One region of the Mycolicibacterium sp. XJ879 genome, then DNA from elsewhere that is predicted to be linked to it. Evidence: predicted binding sites of a transcription regulator. Region 1 holds the regulator's gene; the other holds the start of a gene.
The links. Region 1 encodes HspR, which represses chaperone genes until heat shock. Its sites were predicted from a motif close to ANNTGAGTNNNNNNNACTCANNT; they were not measured.
Positions count from the first base shown of each region.

Region 2: lon (endopeptidase La) is a predicted target of HspR. The motif match lies at 1,289-1,311, and genes of this name have one in related genera.

Region 1 covers NZ_JBEFTH010000003.1:419,427-428,390, reverse strand. Annotated here, with positions in the region: gene dnaK (molecular chaperone DnaK) at 1-478, shown strand, start outside; gene grpE (nucleotide exchange factor GrpE) at 475-1,077, shown strand; gene dnaJ (molecular chaperone DnaJ) at 1,113-2,297, shown strand; gene ABQF13_RS09330 (heat shock protein transcriptional repressor HspR) at 2,297-2,665, shown strand; gene ABQF13_RS09325 (sugar nucleotide-binding protein) at 2,662-4,110, opposite strand; gene ABQF13_RS09320 (aldose 1-epimerase) at 4,349-5,251, opposite strand; gene ABQF13_RS09315 (NAD(P)-dependent alcohol dehydrogenase) at 5,544-6,605, opposite strand; gene ABQF13_RS09310 (FAD-binding oxidoreductase) at 6,655-7,821, opposite strand; gene ABQF13_RS09305 (ABC transporter permease) at 7,838-8,842, opposite strand; gene ABQF13_RS09300 (TetR/AcrR family transcriptional regulator) at 8,945-8,964, shown strand, end outside.
Region 2 covers NZ_JBEFTH010000007.1:112,179-121,142, forward strand. Annotated here, with positions in the region: gene ABQF13_RS17035 (esterase family protein) at 110-1,114, shown strand; gene lon (endopeptidase La) at 1,323-3,671, shown strand; gene ABQF13_RS17045 (HhH-GDP family DNA glycosylase) at 3,728-4,375, shown strand; gene ABQF13_RS17050 (DUF72 domain-containing protein) at 4,372-5,142, shown strand; gene ABQF13_RS17055 (NAD(P)/FAD-dependent oxidoreductase) at 5,154-6,359, shown strand; gene ABQF13_RS17060 (hypothetical protein) at 6,364-6,981, shown strand; gene ABQF13_RS17065 (acetyl-CoA acetyltransferase) at 6,985-8,454, opposite strand; gene ABQF13_RS17070 (CaiB/BaiF CoA-transferase family protein) at 8,402-8,964, opposite strand, start outside.

The DNA of each region.
Region 1 (8,964 bases):
GGACAAGGGCACCGGCAAGGAGAACACCATCCGCATCCAGGAGGGCTCCGGTATCTCCAAGGAGGAGATCGACCGGATGGTCAAGGATGCCGAGGCCCATGCCGAGGAGGACCGCAAGCGCCGTGAGGAGGCCGACGTCCGCAACCAGGCCGAATCGCTGGTGTACCAGACCGAGAAGTTCGTCGCTGAACAGCGCGAGGCCGAAGGCGGATCCAAAGTCCCCGAGGAGACGTTGAGCAAGGTCGACGGCGCGATCGGAGACGCGAAGAAGGCGCTGGAAGGCACCGATATCGCTGCGATCAAATCCGCGATGGAACAACTCGGCGTCGAAAGCCAGGCGCTCGGCCAGGCGATCTACGAGGCGACCCAGGCCGAACAGGCCGCAGGCGGCGGTGCCGCCGACGCTGGAGCCACGGGCTCGTCGGCTGACGACGTGGTGGACGCCGAGGTTGTCGACGAGGACCAGGAGAACAAGTGAGCCAGAACGATTCGCACGAGCCGGTGACCGTCACCGACAAGCGGCGTATCGACCCCGACACTGGCGAAGTACGTGAACAGGCGACCGGGCCGGCTCCTGGCGAGCCGGCCCCGGAAGCCGGGGGTTCGCCGCAGGAGGTCACCGAGCTGAAATCCACACTTCAGCGGGTAAAGGCCGAGTACGACAACTACCGCAAGCGCACGCTGCGTGACCAGCAGGTCATCGCCGAGCGGTCCAAGGCCACCGTCCTCACCGAGCTGTTGCCGGTGCTCGACGACCTGGACCGGGCGCGCAGCCACGGTGACCTGGAGTCCGGGCCATTCAAGGCGGTCGCTGACAAGCTGACCAGCATCCTTGAGGGGCTTGGCCTTTCGGCATTCGGTGACGAGGGCGACGATTTCGATCCCGAGTTGCATGAAGCCGTTCAGCACGAGGGCGACGGCAGCCATCCCGTCGTGGGCGCCGTGATGCGCCGCGGCTACCAGGTCGGCGATTTCGTGCTGCGCCACGCCATGGTTGGTGTCGTCGACACCGTCCCCGATTCCGCCGACACGTCGGATAACACCGACGAATCGGACGAGAAGGCAGCAGAATCCTAATAACGAGTAGGCAAATGGTAAGGAGGTGACGCGACATGGCCCAGCGTGAATGGGTCGAGAAGGACTTCTACTCCGAGCTCGGCGTCTCCTCTGACGCCAGCGACCAGGAGATCAAACGGGCGGCGCGCAAGCTGCTCGCCGAAAACCATCCCGACCGCAACCCCGGTAACTCGGCGGCAGAGGAACGGTACAAAGCCGTTTCGGAAGCCAAGGAGGTGCTGACCGACCCGGCCAAGCGTAAGGAATACGACGAGACCCGAAGGCTTTTCGCCAACGGTGGCTTCGGTCGCGGCCGGTTCGGCGGCGGCGGTGGTGGCGGTTTCGGTGGTGGCTACGGCTCCGACGGTGTCGAGTTCAACCTGAACGACTTGTTCGATGCGGCCGGTCAGACCGGTGGTGCGAACATCGGTGACCTTTTCGGCGGTCTGTTCGGGCGGGGCGCACAGCAGCCCCGGCCGAGCCGGCCCCGTCGCGGCAACGACCTGGAGACCGAGACCGAGCTGTCGTTCCTCGAGGCGACCAAGGGCGTCGCGATGCCGCTGCGCCTCACCAGCCCCGCGCCGTGCACGAATTGTCATGGCAGCGGCGCACGTCCGGGCACCAGCCCGAAGGTGTGTCCGAACTGCAACGGGGCCGGCGTGATCAGCCGCAACCAGGGCGCGTTCGGGTTCTCCGAACCGTGTACGGAATGCCGGGGCAGCGGCTCGATCATCGAGCACCCGTGTCAGGAGTGCAAGGGCACCGGTGTGACCACCCGGACCCGCACGATCAACGTGCGGATCCCGCCGGGCGTCGAGGACGGCCAACGGATCCGGCTGGCCGGACAGGGTGAGGCCGGGCTGCGCGGGGCGCCGTCGGGTGACCTGTACGTGACCGTACATGTGCGCCCGGACAAGGTTTTCGGCCGCAAGGGCGACGACCTGACCGTCACCGTGCCGGTGAGTTTCCATGAATTAGCATTGGGCACAACGCTTTCGGTGCCAACTCTGGAGGGCAAGGTCGGCGTGCGGGTGCCCAAGGGAACGTCGGACGGACGGATCCTGCGGGTGCGCGGGCGTGGGGTGCCCAAGCGTTCCGGTGGCCACGGCGACCTGCTCGTCACGGTCAAGGTGGCCGTTCCGACGAACCTCGGGGGCGACGCGGTCGAGGCGTTGGAGGCGTACGCCAAGGCCGAGCGGGCCAGCGGGTTTGACCCGCGGGCGGGATGGGCAGGTGCGTGATGGCGGCGAAGCGTTCCAACGATGAAGCGCGCACGTTCCTGATTTCGGTGGCCGCCGAGTTGGCGGGTATGCATGCGCAGACGCTACGTACCTATGACCGGCTGGGTCTGGTGCGCCCGCAGCGCACGGCCGGTGGCGGCAGGCGCTATTCGCAGCACGACGTTGACCTGCTGCGGGAGGTGCAGCGGCTATCTCAGGACGAGGGTGTCAACCTCGCGGGGATCAAACGCATCATCCAGTTGACCAACCAGGTCGAGGCGCTGCAGGCCCGCGTCAAGGAGTTGACCCGCGAGCTCGAGGAGCTGCGGGCGCAGCCGCGGGCCAAGAGCACCGCGTTGGTGGTGTGGCAGCCGCGCAACCAGCGCTAGTCGGTGGCGGCGTTCAGCGTCGGCAGGCGTTGCTGTTCGAGTTCGATGTAATTCGTCAGCATCTCGTCGGCATCCACGGGAACGAAGCCGGTGGACTCGATCTTCGTCAGGTCCAGAACGCTGTTGGCCGGGCGTGGAGCAGCAGGCCCGGTGGCCTGGCCGAAATACTCGGCGGTGGAAACGCCGGTCACTCGACTCGGCTCATGGCCGGCGATGGCGAACGTGCGTTGTGCGATCTGTGCCCATGACCGAACCGACCCGGATCCCGTCACGTTGTAGGTGCCATAGGGTGCACGGGACTCGGTGACGTGTCGGATCGCCCGCGCCAGCTCCGAGGTGAACGTCAAGCGTCCGAACTGATCGTCGACGACGGCCGGGTTCACGTCATTGCTGGCCAGCGACAACATGGTGCGTACGAAGTTGCGCCCGTCGCCGATCACCCACGACGTGCGCAGGATGTAGTGACGCGCAAGCGTGGCCACGAGTTGATCGCCGGCGGCCTTGGTCTGTCCGTATACGCCCAGCGGCGCCGGCGGGTGGTCCTCGCGGTACGGCGTCGTGCTCGTACCGTCGAACACGTAGTCGCTGGAGATATGCACGACGGTGATGCCATGCTCAGCGGCGACCCGCACCAGGGCCGCTACACCGGTGACGTTGGTGGCCCATGCCGCGGCACGACCTTCCGCGGTCTCGGCTCCGTCGACGTTGGTGTATGCCGCGGCGTTGATGACCGTGTCGTACTCACGCCATGCGCGGGCGGAAGCGAGGTCACCGCCCGTTAGGTCGAGATCGGCGCGCCCGGCGAATTCGATGGACGGCGCATCAGCGTACGCACGGCGCAATGCGCGGCCCAGTTGCCCGTCCGCCCCGACGATCAGGGTCTTGCGCGGCGGAATGGGTTCGACCTCTGCCAGGTGCGGCTGGGCTCGGTCCTTGGCCGACAACACCGCTTGGTCCAACGGAATTGGCCAGTCGATGGCGACGCGCTCATCGCCGGGATGCACCGAGGTGTAGTCCGCGTCGGGGGAGTAGTGATCGTTGACGAGGTAGGAGTAGACGGTGTTCGGCTCGAGGGTCTGATAGGCGTTGCCAACCCCACGGGGTACGAAAACCGCACGCGAAGGGTCGAGTTCGATGGTGAACACCGTCCCGAAAGTCTCGCCCGCACGCAGATCGACCCAGGCGCCGAACGCCCGTCCGGCCGCAACCGAAACGAATTTGTCCCACGGCTCGGCATGGATACCGCGCGTCGTGCCCAGCGATTCGTTGAAGGCGATGTTGTGTTGTACGGGTCCGAAATCCGGCATCCCGGCAGAAATCATCTTCGCGCGCTGCCAGTTCTCCTTGAACCAGCCGCGGTTGTCGCCGTGGACGGGCAGCTGCCAAACGGTCAGCCCCGGGATCGGGGTGTCCATGGCACCCAACGTCTTGCCGTACTCCGTCATTGCTTGGCTTCTCCGTCATTGCCCGAGTCGGGCGTAGAACGCTTCGGTGGCTCCTTTAGCGGGTGCCCACCAGTCTTCGTGGTGGCGATACCAGTCAATAGTCGCAGACAGACCTTCCTCGAAGTCTCCGTACCGTGGGCGCACGGAAGCATTCGATAGGCGATGTAATGATTCTGGCATTAGTCGCCGCGGCGAAGACCAGGTGCGCTACCGCATGGTGCCAGGGATGTGGTGACGGTCACCGCACGCTGATCGAAAAGCGTACCGTTTCAGGCCTGCCCGGGACGGCACAGCGGTAGGTACCGCGGCGCAGCGAGTCGGTCGGGGCGGCCATCGGCTCGAAGCAGACGACGTCGTCGCTGCCGGGCGCGAAAATCTGCGCCGCCGGATAACCCGCCTCGAACCTGACGTCGAGGCGGTGGTCCCCGCCGGACAGCGAGAACACCGCCCCGTCGGGCACGTTGTCGAAGCCGTCGTCGTACTCGACGCGGCCGAGCGGTTCGGTGCCGCCGTGCCACTCCTGATGCCCCCCGGTCGGAATACCCCGGTCGTCCACCGGCAAGCGGCGCATGGCCGGAGTGGTCAGCCGCCACTGTTCGCGCGGCACACCGGGGATCGTCAGATAGGGGTGGTAGCCGAAGCACAACGGCACCGACGCCGACGTCGTCGCCATCACGGTGGTTTCGATGGTCAGCTTGCGTTCGTCGAGCGCGACGCTGTGGACCAGCAGGTGCGGGAATGGGAACGAGGCCAGCAGCCTGGGTTTGCCGCCGTAGTCGAGCACAGCCGTCAGCGAGTTCTCCGACCGGGCGGTTACCAGCCACCCCGGATAGGCGGCCAGCACACCGTGGATCGGAGCGCCGTGTTCGTCCGTGCGCACGCCACCGGCACCGGCGGTCAGGGTGACGACAGCGTCGTCGACACTATACGTGTTGTCGCTCAACCGGTTTGCCCACGGATACAGGAACGGAATGCCCATCGTCTTGCCGGATGTCACGTACGCGTCCAACCCGCGGCGCTGGCCGAGGAACTCATCACCCGCGTCGGCCAGCGAGGTGCCGACCATGCCGGCCGTCGGGACGAACGTCGCTGTCATCGACGATGCCGGATCCTTCAGCGTGACGCTCTCCAACTCGGCCATGTCAGCCGATCCTGCCACCGGATGCGGTTAGATCAAACGGTGATCGGAGATACGCGGGCGCACGACGAAACCGAAGCCCGCAACCTTGAGATCGTCCGCGCCGGTTTCGGCGCCTGGAGCGACGGCACTGGCAGCCCCGATCAGGCGCTGAGGGCGCGGCTCGCGACGGCGTGGCCTACCGCAACACCTATTCGTGGTTTCTGACGCTCGCCGACGACCGAATCGTCAGAGGTACAGCGCTTTTCGACAGCATCGCGTTCAACGATTTCTGGCAACGGGTGCCCGCCGACAGTCAGTCGTAGACGATCACCGCGCGGCCGACGAAATCGCCGTGGCCCAGTGCGTCGATGTGATCGTTGACCTCCTCGAAACGCACCTGCGTCACCGAATCTTTGATCTTGCCCGCCTCTGCCAGCGCCACGACCTCGGTGAGGTCGCTGTAGTTGCCCCAAAATGAACCGAACAATGTGTATTCGCGGCTGACCAGAGGGAACAGCGGCATGTCGACGCGATTGCCGACCAGCCCCACCGTCGCGACCGCGCCCTCGGTGGCCAGCAGGGCGAAGGCCAGCCGGATGCTGGTTTCGGCTCCCGCGCATTCGATGACCGCGTCGAACTCCCGTCGGCCGGTGACCTGCTCGAGCGCGTCGCGCACCTGATCGTCGGAGCGGTCGCCGATGTTGATGGTGTGATCGGCTCCGTTTTCTTTTGCCAGCGCGAGCTTTTCATCGTTGCGGGCCAGCGCCACCACCGTCGCCCCCGCGCCGAGCAGCTTCGCGTACTGCACGGCGTATGCGCCGAGCCCGCCGACGCCCATCACCGCCAGCGTGGTGCCCGGACCGAGCACCCCCGCGGAGCGGAGCTTCTTCAGGCCGCGGTAGGGGGTCAGGCCGGCGTCGGTCAGCGGCGCCAGGGACAGGGCCGACATCTGACCGCTGACCCTGATCAGCTGTCGGTAGGAGACCGGGACGTACTCCTGGTACCCGCCGTGCGGCCCGAAACCGATCCAGTGGCCCTGGTTGCAGATGTGCTGGTTGCCGCGATGACATTGGCGGCAGGAGCCGTCGCCTTGCGGCCCGAAGACCACCACATGGTCACCCTCCGCCAACGCTGCGGCGGCAGGAACGTCGGCGCCGAGCCGATCGATGGTCCCCGCGATCTCGTGACCCGGGGTCGCAGGCAGCGGCATATCCATCCCGAAGTAGCCGTCGATGAGCTGAAAGTCGGTGCGGCACATGCCCGCTCCGCCCACCTTCACCAGTACCTGGTCGGGTTCGATGTCGGGTATCGGGATCTCTTCGAGCTTGAGCGGTTGCCGGTATCCGTACATCCGTGCGGCGCGCATGGTCGGCATGGCTTCTCCTCAGCCTGAACTGATCTTGAGCAGTGTATGAGCCCGCCGCTCAGTTGGATAGCGGATCGTGCTGAATCCGCTCGGCCGGCGCCCCTTTGGCGATCAGCGCGGCCTTGGTGGCCTCGACCATCTGCGGCCCGCCGCAGATCAAAATCTGGCGGTCGCCCCAGTTGCCGTACCGGGTCACCACGTCGGGCAGCCTGCCGGTCTGGCGCACGTGCAGCCCGCGAGGCGGGTTGACGTCGGGATACTCCGACGCCCACGGCGGATCGACGTTGTACTCCGACACCGGCGTCACCGACAGCCACGGATTCTGCGAGGCGATCTGCCACAGGGTGTGCAGGTCGTAGAGGTCGCAGGGGTAGCGCCCGCCGAAGAACAGCTGCACCCGGGGGTTCACCCCCCACCGGGTGAGGTCCATGATCAGCGCCCGCAGCGGGGCCAGGCCGGAGCTGCCGGCGACCATCAGCACATCGCCGCCGTTGCGGTCGATGTGCAGGCCGCCGTGCGGGTTGGACAGCCGCCACCGGTCACCGGGTCGGGTCTCGCCGACGATCGCGGTGCTCACCATGCCGCCGGTGACCGAGCGGATGTGGAACTCGATGCCCCCGCTGGGTTCGGCCGGAATCGACGGGCTCAAATACCGCCACCGCCGCGGCCACTGCGGCACCTGCACGGTGACGTACTGGCCGGGGTGGTAGGCCAGCGGTCGGTCCAGTTGCAGGCGTACCACCGAGACGTCACGGGTGGCGCGGATGTGCTCGATCACCGTGCCGTCGCAGTACGGCGGGCCCTCCTCGGCCTCGGCCGCCCCCCGCATGACACCGATGAACAGCGCGACCGCATCGTGGCTGGCCTCGGCCAGCCTGTCATCCCAGCGCTCGACGAGGTGATCGCGCAGCGACCTCAGCAGGGCGCGTTGCATGCTGTCGTAATGCTGTTGTGTCACACCGTATTTGCGGTGATCGCGACCGAGCTGGGCCAGGAAGGTCACCGGCTCGTCGGCGCGTTGCGCGACGAGTTCGCCGAACAACCAAGTCAACGCCTGCGCGAACACGGCGCGCTGCTGGGCCATATCGGGTGGAAACAAGTCGCGCACCGACGGGTCGGTGGCGAACCAGTGGGTGTAGAAGGTGCGGATCAGATCGTCGGAGCCGAGCGCGGGGTCGACGGCGTGGCGCAGCATTTGCAGCGCGTCACGGTCGTCGAGTCCCACGCCGCCCGAGTGTAAGTCAGCTCGGCCCCCGGCTCCGTTGGCGCAGCGCGGCGATGACCATCAGAGCCGCACCGGCCAGCACCCAGAGACTCAGCACGAGGACCGGCACGGCCCCGCCTGCGCCGTCGAAGAACGCCGTCGACCGCAGCAGGGTGGCATTGGCGCCCTGCGGCAACCACTGACCGACCTCACCCCAGCCGCTGGGCAACATCTCCGGCGCACTGTTCAGCCCCGACAACGGGTTGCCGACCAGCACCGCCAGCAGCGCGCCGACGATCAACCCGATCCGCCCGAACACCGAGCCCAGCCCCATGATCGTCAGCCCCGCGGCAAGCACGCCCAGCGTCAAACCGGCGGTGACACCCCAGAAGTTCTGGTCGATCGAGCCGAGCACGAAGCGCAGCAGCGCCGCGATCGTCACGCCGGAGACCGCGGCGAAGGCGATCATGGCCGCCACTCGCGTCCAGATCTCGCGCCGAAGCACCAAGACCAGCGCAATCGCGGGCAGCAGCGCGGCCAACGTGAGCGGCAACGCCGAGGCGGCCAGCCCGATGCCGCGCGGATCGTCGGCGGTGGGCGGCGCGAGATCCTCGACCTGGACCTGCGCGCCGGTCTGTTTGGCGATGCCGTTGGCGACCTGGGTGAGCATTTGCGCGACGGCCGGGCTGGCCCCGGTGGCGATCAGCAGTGTCCGCCCGTCGGGACTGAATGCCATGCCGCCGTAGACATCCCGGCTTTCGATGGCGTCGCGCAGCGCCGCTTCGCCGGGATAGTAGGTGACGGCGAACGCGCCGGGGGCCTGCTGCTGCAGCAGTGCCTCGACTTGACCCGCCGCGGCCTGCGGGCCCGCCGCGCCGATCGGTACGTCGCGGGGCGCCGTGTGCACGGCGGGCAGCGCGAAGGCCAGCGCGACGATCGCGACCACGACGGTGAGCACCAGCACGATGCCGGTCGCGCGGATCGCCGCGGACGGTTCGTGGCTCGGAGTGAAGGGCGAGGTGTCCAGCTGTGTTTCGGTCATGGTTCGAAACCTTTTCATCTGGTGTTGAATTAATGCCTTGCGCCGAGCGTAACGCCGCTGGGGGAAGGATTTCAACAGTTATTGAAATGTTAGTGTCGCAATATGCCTTCACCAGCCCGGGT
Region 2 (8,964 bases), on a different contig from region 1:
GCAACCGAGTGTTGCGCGCGTCGACCGGGCCGGAGTGCGTGTTTCATAACGCAGGAAAGCGACGGCAATTGCTTTGTAACAAGCGATGAAAGGTGGGTTGGTTGCCGTTATGAAGTTCTCAAAGAGGTACCGAGGTACCAGAACCAAACTGTTGCGCCGGTTGGCGGTGACCGCCGTAGCTGCGGCGACCCTGCCCGGTCTGGCCGGCATCTTCGGGGGGTCGGCGACCGCTAACGCGTTCTCCCGGCCGGGTCTGCCCGTCGAGTACCTGGATGTGTTCTCCGCGGCGATGAACCGCGACATCCGGGTGCAGTTTCAGGGCGGTGGGCCGCACGCGGTGTACCTGCTCGACGGTCTACGCGCCCGCGATGACTACAACGGCTGGGACATCGAAACCCCGGCGTTCGAGTGGTACTACCAGTCCGGGCTGTCGGTCGTCATGCCGGTCGGCGGTCAGTCCAGCTTCTACACCGACTGGTACCAGCCGTCACGGGGTAACGGCCAGGACTACACCTACAAGTGGGAGACGTTCCTGACCCAGGAACTCCCGGCCTGGCTGGAGGCCAACCGGGGCGTGTCGCAGAACGGCAACGCGGTGGTCGGCATCTCGATGGCCGGCAGCAGCGCGCTGACGTATGCGATCTACCACCCGCAGAAGTTCATCTACGCCGCTTCACTGTCGGGCTTCCTCAATCCCTCCGAGGGTTGGTGGCCGATGCTGATCGGGCTGGCGATGCAGGATGCGGGCGGCTTCAACGCAGAGAGCATGTGGGGCCCCTCGACGGACCCGGCGTGGAAGCGCAACGACCCGATGGTCAACATCGGTCAGCTGGTCGCCAACAACACCCGCCTCTGGATCTACTGCGGTACCGGCACCCCGTCGGATCTGGACTCCGGTGCCGCCGGTCAGAACTTGATGGCCGCGCAGTTCCTCGAAGGGTTCACGTTGCGCACCAACATCACCTTCCGCGACAACTACGTCGCCGCGGGTGGCACCAACGGTGTGTTCAACTTCCCCGAACAGGGCACGCACAGCTGGGGCTACTGGGGCCAGCAGCTCGAGCAGATGAAGCCCGACATCCAGCGGGTGCTCGGAGCCTCCGGCGCCGTCTAAACCACCCCACACAGGGAGCCTGCCGTAACCCCCGAACGGCAGGCTCCCTGCCCGTTTGGGTGGCTTTGTTCGCGAGTGCTACACCAGGGTCGTTCGAGCGGCCACGATCGCAGCCCTGGTGTACGTCTCGCGAACACAGTGGCGGCTTCGCGGGAACAAACCCCCCACGCCCAAGGTTGAGTCCATCTGACTGAACTTTGGAGGTGTGATGGCTGAAGCCAAAACAGTGCCCGTGCTGTTCGTGAGCACTCCGATCGTGCTGCCGTCGATGGTGGTGCCGATCGAACTCGACGATGCCGCACGCGCGGCCATTGAAGCAGCTAGGGCCGCCGCGTCAGATGGTTCGGGCGAACTGCTGATCGCGCCGCGGTTGGAGGACCGCTACCCCACCTATGGGGTGCTGGCCTCGATCGTGCAGATTGGCCGCATCGCCGGGGGCAACGGCACCGCAGCGGTGGTGCGCGGCGAGAGCCGTGCACACATCGGCGCCGGCGCCAGCGGCCCGGGCACCGCGCTGTGGGTCGAGGTGACCGAGGTCATCGAGGATCCCGCACCGGAGCACGTCAAGGCGCTCGCCGGCGAGTACAAGAAGCTGCTGCTGGCCATGCTGCAGCGCCGGGAAGCCTGGCAGATCATCGATTTCGTCAACCAGCTGAGCGATCCGTCGGCGCTGGCGGATACGGCGGGTTACGCCTCGTACCTGACGCAGGTGCAGAAGCGTCAGCTGCTGGAGACACCCGATGTCGCCGAGCGGCTCAGACTGCTGATCGACTGGACCGGCGAGCACCTCGCCGAGGTCGAGGTGACCGACAAGATCGCCGAGGACGTCCGCGAGGGCATGGAAAAGCAGCAGAAGGAATTCCTGCTGCGCCAGCAACTCGCCGCGATCCGCAAGGAGCTCGGCGAGGGTGAGCCCGACGGATCTGATGACTACCGCAGCCGCGTGGAGGCCGCCGACCTGCCCGACAACGTCCGCGAGGCGGCGTTGCGTGAGGTGGGCAAGCTGGAGCGCGCCGGCGACCAGAGCCCGGAGAGCGGTTGGATCCGTACCTGGCTGGACACCGTGCTGGACCTGCCGTGGAGCCTCACGACCGAGGACAGCTCCGACCTGAAGGGGGCGCGCGAGATTCTCGATGCCGACCACCACGGGTTGGACGACGTCAAGGACCGCATCGTCGAATACCTGGCCGTGCGGGCGCGTCGCGCTCAGCGCGGGCTGGAGATCGTCGGCGGCCGTGGCTCGGGTGCGGTGATGGTGCTGGCCGGCCCGCCCGGCGTCGGTAAGACGTCGCTGGGCGAGAGCGTGGCCCGTGCGCTCGGCCGCAAGTTCGTCCGCGTCGCCCTGGGCGGCGTGCGCGACGAGGCCGAGATCCGCGGTCACCGACGCACATACGTCGGCGCCCTGCCCGGCCGTATCGTGCGCGCGATCGGCGAGGCGGGTTCGATGAACCCCGTCGTGCTGCTCGACGAAATCGACAAGATCGGCTCGGACTTCCGCGGGGATCCGGCGGCGGCGCTGCTGGAGGTCTTGGACCCGGCGCAGAACCACACGTTCCGCGACCACTACCTGGACCTGGATCTGGACCTGTCCGATGTGGTGTTCCTGGCTACCGCCAACGTGATCGAGAACATCCCGTCGGCGCTGCTGGACCGCATGGAACTGGTGGAGATCGACGGCTACACCGCCGACGACAAGCTCGCCATCGCGCAGGACTTCCTGCTGCCCCGGCAGCGCGAACGTGCGGCGCTGACCATGGATGAAGTCGAGGTCACCGAAGTCGCGCTCCGCAAGATCGCCGCCGACTACACCCGCGAGCCGGGTGTGCGGCAGTTTGAACGGCTGCTGGCCAAGATGATGCGCAAGGTCGCGACCAAACTGGCCACCGAACCGGGTGCGGTCGTCCTCGACGAGGCCGATCTCGTTGACTACCTTGGCCGTCCGCGGTTCCTGCCGGAGTCGGCCGAGCGCACGGCGGTGCCGGGCGTCGCAACCGGGCTCGCGGTAACGGGTATGGGCGGCGATGTGCTCTACATCGAGGCCAATGCCGTCGGAAAGGGTGAAGCCGGCGAAGCGACTTTGACCCTGACCGGTCAGTTGGGCGACGTGATGAAGGAGTCGGCGCAGATCGCGCTGTCCTACGTGCGCTCGCACGCCGAGGCGCTGGGCGTCGACCCGACGACGCTGGAACGGCGGATCCACCTGCACGTGCCCGCGGGCGCGGTGCCCAAGGACGGTCCGTCGGCCGGTGTCACGATGGTGACCGCGCTGGTGTCGATGGTCACCGGGCGCCAGGTGCGCTCGGACGTCGGCATGACCGGTGAGGTGACGTTGAACGGCCGGGTGCTGCCGATCGGCGGCGTCAAGCAGAAGCTGCTGGCCGCGCAACGGGCCGGGCTGTCAACGGTTTTCATCCCGCAGCGCAACGAGGCCGACCTGGACGACGTCCCGGCCGACGTGCTCGACGCGCTGGAGGTCAAGCCGATGACCGACGTCGCGGACATCATCGCGCAGGCCCTGGTGCCCGCCGAGGACTCCGGCGCGACGGCCGCGGCCTGACCTGGGCCCAGCTCGCGGTGGTTTGTTACCAGTCGGGCCCGGGTACGTCAGCGCGAATGGGTACCTCTGACCGCAAGCAACTGGTCCAGAGCCTGCTGGAGCACGCCGGCACCACCTACGCCGACGAGGCGGGCATCCGGCTCAAGGACCAGCCGATGCCGCTGTTCGAACTGCTGGTGCTGTGCATGCTGGCCAGCAAGCCGATCGACGCCGCGATCGCGGTGAGCGCGGCCCGCGAACTCTTCGCGGATGGGCTGCGCAAACCCGACGCGGTGCTCGAGGCGGATCGTCAGCAGATGATCCGCGCGTTCGGCCGTGCCCACTACGTCCGCTATGACGAGAGCTCGGCTGACAGGCTCATCGACATCGCCGGGACGGTCCGCGACGAATACCACGGTGACCTCCGCCGGTTGGCGGCCGAGGCCGACGGCGATGCGGGCACCGCGGCTAAACTTCTCAAGCAGTTCAAGGGTATCGGCGACACCGGAGCCGACATCTTCCTGCGCGAGGCGCAGGACATCTGGACGTGGGCGCGGCCCTACTTCGACAACCGCGCCATGGACGGCGCGCGCAAGCTGGGGCTGTCGGGCAGGGCCGACGAGCTTGCCGAGCTGGCGCCACGGTCGACGGCGAAACTGGCTGCCGCGCTGGTCCGGGTATCGTTGGATGACGATCTGCGCGAAAAGGTTTCGTCGTCGCGATGATCCGCATTGGTACGTCGGGGTGGTCCTATGCGCACTGGGCCGATGTGCTTTACCCGCCGGGTTTGCCGGTGGCCAAAAGACTGGCTCGCTACGTCGAGGAGTTCGACACCGTCGAGCTCAACGCCAGCTTCTACCGCTGGCCCAAAGACAGCGCGTTCGCCGGGTGGCGTGAGCGGCTGCCCGAGGGCTTCACGATGTCGGTGAAGGCCCAGCGCGGCCTGACCCACTACCGCCGGCTGCGGGCGCCGGAGCCCTGGATCGAGCGCTTCGAGCGCTGTTGGATCGCACTCGGCGACCGCTCCGAAGCGCTGCTGGTACAGCCCCATCCGCAGCTGGAACGCGACGACGCACTTCTGGACACGTTTTTGCGCCTGATGCCCGACCGGATCCCAGTGGCGATGGAGTTACGTCATCCCTCGTGGGACGATCCTGCGGTGTATGCCCTGCTGGAACGCCGCAACGCGGCGTATGTGGTGATGAGCGGCGCGGGTCTGCGGTGCGTGCCGCGTGCGACGGCCGAGCTGGTCTACGTCCGGATGCACGGCCCCGACCAGAACTCGATGTATGCCGGCTCCTACCCCGACGATGAGCTGCGGCGCTGGGCCGACTGCGTCCTGGAATGGGACGCCAAGGGCAAGCGGGTGGTCGTCTACTTCAACAACGACCTCGGCGGGCACGCCATTCGAAACGCGCGGCTGCTCAAAGAGCTGACGGCTCGAACCGGTGACGCCGACGCCGACTCCCCGGCCATCATGCACCGGGAGTAAGCTCGTGTGGCATGACAACGTCGTCTACGATCGTCATTGTCGGTGGTGGCCTCGCGGCAGCCAAAGCTGCAGAAGCGCTGCGGGACAAAGACTTTGACGGTCATATCGTATTGTTCACGGCCGAAGAGCAGCTACCGTACGAGCGGCCTCCGCTGTCCAAGGATTACCTGGCGGGCAAGAAATCGCTCAATGACTTCACGGTCGCGCCCGCGCCCTGGTACCGCGATCACCACATCGAACTGCAACTGGGCACCGAAGTGACCGGTATCGACACCGCCGCGCACACCGTGTCCCTGCCCGACGGCGATCCGGTGCGCTACGACAAGCTGCTGCTGGCCACCGGTTCACGCCCCCGCAAACCACCCATTCCCGGCGCCGATTCGGCCGGTGTGCACTACCTGCGCACCATCGACGACGCGGACGCGCTCAAATCGGCGCTGGGCGACGGTGTTTCGCTGGCCATCGTCGGCGCGGGGTGGATCGGCCTCGAGGTGGCTGCGGTCGCACGTGAGCACGGGGCGGCCGTCACCGTTGTCGAAACCGCAAGCGCGCCGCTGCAGGCCGCGCTCGGGCGCGAACTCGGCGAAGTGTTCGCCCACCTGCATCGTGAGCACGACGTGGATCTGCGGTTGTCGACGACCGTGGAGGAGATCACCGTCGCCGACGGTGCCGCGACCGGGCTGAAACTCAGCGACGGCGCCACCGTGGCCGCCGACCAGGTGTTGATCGCCGTCGGCGCGGCGCCCAACATCGAGCTCGCCGAGGCCGCCGGGTTGGCGATCGCCGACGGTGGTGTGCAGGTGGATCCGTCGCTGCGCACCAGCGACCCGGACATCTACGCCGTCGGCGACATCGCGGCCGCTGAACATCCGCTGCTGGGCGTGCGCATCCGCACCGAACACTGGGCGAACGCGCTCAAGCAACCGGCCGTCGCCGCCGACGCGATGATCGGCAGACCCGCCGAGTACGCCGACCTGCCCTACTTCTTCACCGACCAGTACGACCTCGGAATGGAATACGTCGGCCACGCTCGCGAATACGACAGGGTGGCGTTCCGCGGCGACGTAGCCGGACGCGAGTTCACCGCGTTCTGGTTCGACGCGGACAGCCGGGTTATCGCCGGGATGAACGTCAACATCTGGGAGGGGCTCGACGACCTCAAGGCGTTGATCCAATCGCGTGAGCCGATCAGCCCGGAGCGGATCGGCGCCAGCTGAACGCATGGGGACGAAGAACACCGTGCGGTGGGCCTTGTTGGCAGCAGCGCTCACCGTCGCCGGCGCGGGCTGCTCGGGAGAACGGATCGTCAACACCGGCGAACCCCCGCCCACCACGCAGGCCAGCACAACGACCCCACCGCCCGCCGCGCCGAACAGTCGGCATCTGGTGGACGCATTCGACTATGTCGCGCATCCGGACGGCGCGGCCGTCTACTACTTCACCACCCCCAGCGGGCGGTGGGCCTGCGCGATCGTGCCACGGGTCAAGGCCGGCTGTCAGTCGGCGACGGGCTGGGGTTCGGCGCTCGGCATCTCCGGCGCACCCACATCGGTACCCGATGTGTCAGGCGAGGATGCGACACCCAACGCTGTCCTGGTCGAACGGGAGGGCGAGGCCCGGTTCGTCGCGCTCGACGAGCCAGGCTTCGCCCTGGCGACCACCGACTCCGATACGGCAGAAGTGTTGGACTTCAACAAAATCCTCAACGCAGCCGGCTTTCGCTGCAACGTGCAGGAGTCCGGGGTGTCGTGTATGAGCGAGGCCAGCGGCAACGGGTTCACGTTCTCCGCCGAGGGGTTCGCGCCGCACTACACCGAGGTTCCGCCCACGTCGCCATGACGCCTACCGCAGCGTCGCTGTCCCGTCGGAGTTGACGGCCACCTTGGCGCCTGCGATGTCGCCGCGCACCGTCTCGGCGGCTTCGGAGGCATCGGCGATGACCGCGAGCACACGTGCGTCATCGGGTGTGCGTACCGCGAGGAACGCCTTCTCGGGTTCCCCGTCGCGGCTGTAGGGCGTGGTCCACGATTCGACGGTGCCCACCCCTTCCCACTCGACGATCGACGTCCGGGTCGGTTGCCGGTCGACCGCCGATTGCGCATCCTCCCAGCGGAATTCGTGTGGCGGCGGTTCGGTGCCGTACACACCGAAGCTGTGCTTGGTGAGGTAGCCGCCGTTGGCGGTGATCAGACCGCGCTGCCCGGGGTGGGCGGCCAGGTGTTCGGCCATGCTGGCGATGGAATGGGTGACGTAGTTGTTCCACGGGCCGCCGGCGAACGTCAGCCCGCCGGTCACCGTGAGTGGACGGTCGGGGTCGCCGAGCGGCAGCCCCAACTCGTTGGCCGCGACCTGCACTGCCGACGGGAAGCACGAGTACACGTCGACCGCGTCGACGTCGTCGACGCCGATATCGGCCAACGCCAGCGCGCGCCGTCCGGCGATCCGAATCGCCGGTGAGGCACAGAACTCCGCGCGTTCACCGATGGCATAGGTGTCGTGGGCGTCGGTCCCCGCATACGGAAACACCCAGCGTTCGGTCGGAACCTGTAGATGCCTTGCCTTTTCGGCGGAGGCCAGGATGAGCCCCGCACCCTGGTCCACCATGTTGTTGGAGTTCATCAACTTGGTGTAGGGCCAGCTGACCATCCGGTTCTCGGCAGAGGGTTGCCAGATCGCGTCGGCCGAGCGTGCCTGCTGGCTCCAGGCGTGCGGGTTGTTCGCCGCCACCGCGGAGAACCCCGCCCACAGCTCACCGATGCGGCGCCGGTGCACATCCGGCGCATCGCCGGCGGCGATGCGCAGCGCCTGTTCGAACATCGGGTAGACGTAGGCCGGCCGGTCCAAGTGAATCCGCATATCCGCGGGTGCGGCCATCGGCACGCTTTCGTCGCCGCCCTCGGCGGCCGGCACCGACTCGTCCTGCCGTGTCCAGTCCGGTTTGGTGCCCTTGGCGCGCAGCCGTGAGCGTGTGCGCCAGGTCTCGGCGCCGGTGATCAGCACCACGTCGGCACGGCCGCCCTGGATGTCCAGACACGCCTGGTTGACCAACGACTGCGGCACATTCCCGCCGATGCCGGTGTATCGGGTGCGGGCATTGTCGGCCCGAATACGCTGGGCGACAAGAAGTCCCGGGTCGCGATACCGCCACGACAGCAGGTTGACCACCCGCACCGAGTCGACGGCCTCGAGCAGCCGGGGGTCGCCTGCCGCGCGGGCGGCGGCCGCCATCAGGTCGACCGGCTCCACAGTCGGGTCGTTCTCACGCTGGTTGACCTGGCCGTAGCCGATCAGCACGGGCGTCCTTGGGTCCATCATGGCCTTTCTGATGTGCGAAAAGTGCGCCATGCGTGATGAGCCGGTCGAGGTCCTCGGACGTCAAACCGAGCACCTTCTGGCATATCTCGCGGGTGTGCTCTCCCGGCATCGGGGCGGGACGCAGCGGCGCGGGCGCGATGTTGGTGTACGGCGCGGGACCGGTCTCGGTCGGCATCGGCGCTTCGAACAACGGATGTTCCAGGTCGGTGTACGGGCGGCGGAACTGCACCTGCGGATCGGCGAGGACGTCGATCGCCCTGTTCATCGGGGCCGCCGGTATCCCGTTCTGCTGCAGGATGTTCGCGACGTCGGTCTTTTCGCGGGTCCGGGTCCACGCCGCCACGTCGTCGTCGCCGACGACGGCAGCCAGGGCGGTGCGATCGGCGTCGGTACGTACGGACACCACGCACCATTCGTCGTCGCCCGCGCACGGATACACGCCGTGGACGGCGGTATCGTCGTCGACCGGCAGGCCTGCGGTGCGGGCGGCCGCCGTGGCGTACACCG